2 regions of the Paenibacillus sp. sgz302190 genome follow, and region 2 is predicted to be linked to the other one. Evidence: predicted binding sites of a transcription regulator. Region 2 holds the regulator's gene; the other holds the start of a gene.
The links. The regulator LexA, encoded in region 2, represses DNA repair genes until DNA is damaged. The targets are predictions, from matches to a motif close to CGAACATATGTTCG.
Positions count from the first base shown of each region.

Region 1: a site for LexA is predicted at 1,308-1,321, ahead of AC6RNO_RS12165 (DNA polymerase IV). Genes of this name have one in related genera too.

Region 1 covers NZ_JBZYAO010000008.1:168,054-171,174, reverse strand. The annotation lists gene cimA (citramalate synthase) at 1-1,183, opposite strand, end outside; gene AC6RNO_RS12165 (DNA polymerase IV) at 1,398-2,705, shown strand; gene mobB (molybdopterin-guanine dinucleotide biosynthesis protein B) at 2,710-3,121, shown strand, end outside.
Region 2 covers NZ_JBZYAO010000011.1:162,678-165,798, forward strand. The annotation lists partial or broken gene AC6RNO_RS14835 (vWA domain-containing protein) at 1-236, shown strand, start outside; gene AC6RNO_RS14840 (hypothetical protein) at 326-724, opposite strand; gene lexA (transcriptional repressor LexA) at 857-1,474, opposite strand; gene AC6RNO_RS14850 (LysM peptidoglycan-binding domain-containing protein) at 1,742-2,038, shown strand; gene AC6RNO_RS14855 (DUF896 domain-containing protein) at 2,282-2,470, shown strand; gene AC6RNO_RS14860 (HAD-IA family hydrolase) at 2,513-3,121, shown strand, end outside.

The DNA.
Region 1 (3,121 bases), on a different contig from region 2:
TTTCCTCAAGCCCTTCGAAAGCTTCCCGCAGCAGCAGCTCAAGCGAAGCGTCCGCGCCTTCGAATTGATAGCCTTGATGCTCAAGATCTTTAATCTTTTCTATGACTTCTTTCGTTTTTTGATTCTCTTTATTGAAATCGAGGTTAAGCTCCTGGGCTTTCACAAGCACGTTGCTTTGTCCGGCAAGCTCGGATACCAGCACGCGCTGTTTGTTGCCTACCAGCTCCGGCGTAATGTGCTCGTAGGTGCTGGCAGCCTTCAAAATCGCCGAAACGTGAATGCCGCCTTTGTGAGCAAATGCCGCATTGCCGACGAACGGCTGGTTGACCGGCATATGCATGTTGGCGATTTCGCTTACGTAACGCGATACTTGCGTCAGCGATTTCAATTGATCGCCGGAAATGACTTCGTATCCCAGCTTCAGCTGAAGATTGGGGATGACCGAGCTCAGGTTGGCGTTGCCGCAGCGTTCGCCGTAACCGTTGATCGTGCCCTGCACCTGTCTGGCCCCGGCTTGTACGGCGGCGAGACTGTTGGCTACGGCAAGCTCGCAGTCGTTGTGGGCGTGGATGCCGACAGGCGCCGTAATGTCCTGCTGCACCGCCGTCACGATCGCAGTGATCTCGCCCGGCAGCGAGCCGCCGTTCGTATCGCACAGCACGATCCAGTCAGCTCCGGCATCCTGCGCCTTGCGGATCGTTTGCAGCGCGTAATCCGGATTGTTTTTGTATCCGTCAAAAAAGTGCTCGGCGTCATATATGACTTCAAGGCCTTTGCTTTTCAAAAAACGAACGGAGTCGAAAATCATCGCCAGGTTTTCTTCAAGAGACGTTTGAATCGCCGTATGCACATGGAAATCCCACGATTTGCCGAAAATCGTCGCGACGGAGACGCCGGATTCCACGAGCCTGTTCAGGTTGACGTCGTCCTCGGCTCTGGAGTCTTTGCGTCTTGTGCTGCCGAAAGCGGTGATTTTGGCGTTGGTGAACGTCATGCTGCGCACGCGGTCGAAAAATTCGATGTCTTTGCTGTTGCTGCCCGGCCATCCGCCTTCAATATAGTGAACACCCAGCTCGTCAAGTTTGCGGGCGATTTTGATTTTATCCTCGACGGACAGGCTGACTCCCTCGCCTTGGGTTCCGTCCCGCAGCGTGGTATCGAAGATTTTAACTGAAGTTGACATGGGTTCCTCCTTAAACAGCTGAAAGCTGGCTGACGATGCTTTACAAGCAAATGAATGTGCTTTAAAGCGCTAAATATATATAGTACAATTATAGCATAATTCCTATAGTTAGGACACAACCTGACAAAATTACGTTTGCTTCGAAATTTGTTTTTTTTGTAATGCAGAAAATGGAAATGCCCCATTTTGCGGAAGAGGGAGCGATTGGGCGATTATGAGCGGTATTCCTCCTCATCAGCATTATCCCAAGAATGGCAGAGTCATTCTGCATATCGATATGAACGCTTTTTACTGCTCGGTTCACGAAGCGGTCGAGCCGGAGCTGTACAAAGGCAAGCCGATCGCCGTGGCAGGCAGCGTCGAGCTGCGCAAAGGCATCGTTGTGACGTCTTCTTACGCGGCGCGGGCCCAAGGGGTTAGAACGGGCATGCTGGTGGGACAGGCGCTGAAGCTGTGCCCGGATTTGCTGCTCATTCGGCCGGACTTCGATTTGTACCGGGCCTTCTCGCGGCGGTTTATGCAAATTGCCTACAGCTATTCGCCCTTAGTTGAGTCGATGTCGATCGACGAGTGTTTTGTAGATATAACAGGTTCCAAGCAGTTCGGCACTCCTATGGAGATAGCGCGGAGCATCCAGGGGCGCATTATGGAAGAGCTCCAGCTTCCGTGTTCGATCGGCGTCGCTCCGAACAAACTTTTGGCCAAAATGGGCTCGGACTTGAAAAAGCCGAACGCGATTTCGGTCATCAGGCTGCGCGACGTTCCCGAAGTGCTCTGGGACAAGCCGTGCAACTATTTGTTCGGCATCGGGAGGAAGACAGCGGACAAGCTGACGAAGCTGGGGATTCTCACTCTCGGGCAGCTCGCGCGCGCGGACGAGAAGCTGCTTAGCAAGCATTTCGGCATTTTGGGGCCGCATTTGAAGCAGGCGGCGTGCGGGATAGACCGTTCCCCGGTCAATCCGGAGCAGGAGCAGAGCAAGTCGATCGGCCATACGACGACGCTGCCGCGCGATTTTACCGATCCCAAAGAGGTGCACCGCGTATTTCTCAACATCGCCGACCAGGTGGCGCGGCGGATGCGGAGGCAGAAGCTGGTCTCATCCACAATACAGATTACGATCCGCGATCCGGATATGAGGACGATTACGCGTTCCGTTACGTTGGAGACGCCTACCGAGCATATGGACGATATTTACCGGACGGCGTGCAAGCTTTTCGATCACCATTGGGAGGAAGGCAGGCCGATCCGTCTGCTCGGCATTACTTTGCAAAGTCTGTCCGCCAAGGAAGAAACGGCCATACAGCTCGATTTGTTCGATTACGAGAAGCAGCCGCGCCGCGACCAGTTGAACCGGATTATGGACGAGCTGCGCGACAAGTACGGCGAAGACGCCATTTTGACGGCGGGAATGCTCGGGGACAATCCTTCCGCTCTAATCAGAAATCATAAGAGGCGCGGGACTTCCCTGCAAATGGATCATTTGAAAAACAATCCGCTTCACCGGGAGGAGGGCGATTAGGCATATGGCCAATATTATCGGGTTCGCCGGATATTCGAACAGCGGGAAAACGACCTTGATCGCCAAAGTGGTGAGCGAGCTGCAGCGCCGCGGATATACGGCGGCCGTATTGAAACACGACGCGCATGGACATTATAAAGAAGCGGAAGGTTCCGATTCGGGCCGTTTTATCCGGGCGGGCGCCGATGCCGTCGTGACCGTATCGCCGGATGCGGTGCACACGTACCAAAAAAAGCGGGAGCCCCGCTTGCGCGATATCATAGGGGCTTTGCCCGATGTGGACTACATTTTAATAGAAGGATTCAAAACGGAGAAGCATCGGAAGATCGCTGTTTTCCGCACGGCCGAGCAGAGCCGGATCGTCGGGAAGCTGGACCCTGAGCCTATTGCCGCAGCAACTGACTTGCCGGATATCC
Region 2 (3,121 bases):
ACAAGGCGATCATTGAATCTTCGAACCTTCCATTATTTTGGCAGTTTGTCGGTGTTGGCAATTCCGATTTCGGAGTGTTGAAAAAGCTGGATACTATCGAAGGCAGAGTCGTCGACAATGCGAACTTTTTTCAAATTACGGATATTGAAAAAACGAGCGATGAAGAGCTGTATGAAAATTTATTGAATGAATTCCCTTTGTGGATAAGAGAAGCAAAAGATAAAGGGATATTATAACAAATTGATCATCTCCCGGGTTGTGAAAGCCTTGATTGATGGCGCCTAAAGGGCAAGAAATGGATTGGGGAACGCCAACGAAACGAGATTTAATTCTTTAAATTTTCCCTGGTTACTGGTTTCAACCGTGAAATGTCATATCCCATCTTACCAATAATATCGAGCCCGTCCTGGAATTCTATAATGTTTTTTCCAGTCCACCCATTTTCCAAACCATACAAAATAAAAGCTCTAATCGTTCTTGGATTATGTAAATTATATTTTTCAATTATGTTGGTATCTTTATTTTTTAAGGATGTACCGACTAATAGTGGATTTCCTGTAATTGGATCATCCCAAGTACAAAAAAAGAATGTGCATGTTATATTTTTTAGGACTTTTAAAGATATTTTAAGAGAAATATTACTCAACTGTTGATTATACTTCTGGTCAATCACATATAGGTATTCATTTTCGCCTACAATTATTTTTCTTGTCTTGTTCTTCAAGATCTTTGTACCTCTCGAATCAGTTTCGGTCCAAGTAAAAGGGATAGTAGCTATAAGAAATCGAATTGCAGTTCCGGAGTTCGATCGGTATTTTAAAAGCGAAAACCACCCTAAAGGTGGTTTTTTTTGTGCTTACATATCGCGGAACAGGCCGATAACGCGGCCAAGGATGGTTACGTTTTTCAGAAGAATCGGCTGGAGGGCCGAATTCTCCGGCTGCAGACGGATGTGATCCCGTTCTTTGTAAAAACGTTTTACCGTTGCTTCGTCATCTTCGGTCATGGCGACGACGATATCGCCGTTGTCGGCGGTTTGCTGCTGCTTGACAATAACATAGTCGCCATTATGTATGCCGGCTTCGATCATACTGTCGCCGGATACGCTGAGCATAAACACGTTGTTGTCGCCGACGAGGTGGGACGGGAGGGGGAAGTAGTCTTCGATGTTCTCCGTTGCCGTAATCGGTACGCCGGCCGTTACTTTGCCGACTAACGGGACGCGCGCCACGGATAAAGCGAAGTTGCTCTCCGCTCCGTCGAGACCTAAAATTTCAATAGCTCTCGGTTTGGTCGGATCGCGGCGGATCAAGCCTTTCTTCTCCAGACGTTCCAGATGCCCGTGCACGGTCGAACTGGAGGCCAGTCCGACGGCTTCGCCGATTTCCCGAACGGAAGGCGGGTAGCCCTTATCTTTCACTTCGTTCTTGATAAACTCCAAAATTGCTTGTTGGCGTTGGGATATTTTACTCAATAGTTATCACTCCATCTATGAAAAAATCATTAACCAAATTATAACACAGAACCGGAGTTCGTACAAACATAAGTTCGAAGATTTATTGACACAAACGTTTGTTCGTGATATTCTGATTTCAGAACAAATGTTTGGGGGATGAATGTTATGTACATTGCATATTCAGAAGGAAGCAACTCACGGCAACTTCATGCAAGACCAGCGACAGCGAGAACTACGACACGTTCGGATCGTTTCCATCGGTTTTTCGGTTTGACGAAGCGATCTTTGAAATTCATTTTGCTTGCTGCCGCGCTTCTTGCCGTGTTTTCTTTTGGCGCAATCGTACAAGCTTACGCAGGAGATGGCGCGAACGCCGCTTCCACCCGGTCGCCTGAGCCCATTCATGAATCCGTACAAATCCCAAACCATCTTATCGTTGAACGCGGCGATACGCTCTGGTCTATAGCTTCATCCCGAATAAGCGAAGGTCAGGATATTCGTTCGTATATGAATAAAGTTAAGAAATTGAACAAACTTACTTCCACGTACCTTTATGAAGGGCAAATCTTGCTGCTGCCTTAATGCCTGGCATTTATATCGGACCCCTGGCCGTATTATTTAGTTTCGGCGGTCAACGATACCTCCAATTTCATTCCTAAGTGAAATGAGACATATTCGTTCATGTTCGATTCGGATTTTCTGAATCAAGCTCATTTGCCGACTAAGTTACTTGCCTTAGTCTTTTTTTGCGTGCAATTGCCTTGACATTCGGGTAGCGGAATGGCAAAGTAGTAGTCAGACTGAGTAATGGCAGGGAGGACTATCATGAGCGATAATATGGACCAGAACATAGAGAGAATCAACGAACTTGCCCGCAAAGCGAAAACAGTTGGCTTAACGGATGAAGAAATTGATGAGCGCAACGAGTTGAGAAAAAAATATATCCAAGCGTTCCGCTCCTCTCTTAAGGTACAGTTGGATTCTATCAAGTTTGCCGATGAAGAAGAGAAGTAAAGCAACAACATTTATAGATGCATTCAAAGGGGAAATGTAACGATGCCGCTCAAGGCTGTGCTGTTTGATTTGGATGATACGCTGTTATGGGACGATCGCAGCGTGAAGGAAGCTTTTGAAGCAACATGCGAGGAAGCGGCCAAACATTACGCTTCGATCAAGCCGAATGAATTGGAAGAGGCCGTGTGCAAGGAGGCCAGAGCGCTTTACGAATCTTACGAAACGTTCCCATTCACGAAAATGATCGGCATTAATCCGTTTGAAGGGCTGTGGGCTCATTTTACCCAGGGAGAACATGAGCATTTTCGCAAGCTGGAACAGTTGGCTCCGGGCTATCGGACGGAGTCTTGGACAAGAGGGCTTCAGGCACTCGGTATTGAGGACAAGGAACTTGGCTACAAATTAGGCGAAATGTTCCCGGCCGAACGCCGCCGCCGTCCTCTCGTTTACGAAGAGACGTTTCAAGTACTGGATGCGCTGAAAGGCAATTACAAGCTGCTGCTGCTGACGAACGGTTCTCCCGATTTGCAGATGGAAAAGTTGGCCGGAGTGCCCGATATTGCACCTTATTTTGATCATATCGTTATTTCCGGAGCGTTTGGGGAAGGGAAGCCGGCGGTTTCGATTTTCCGGCATGCGATGGAGCTTCTG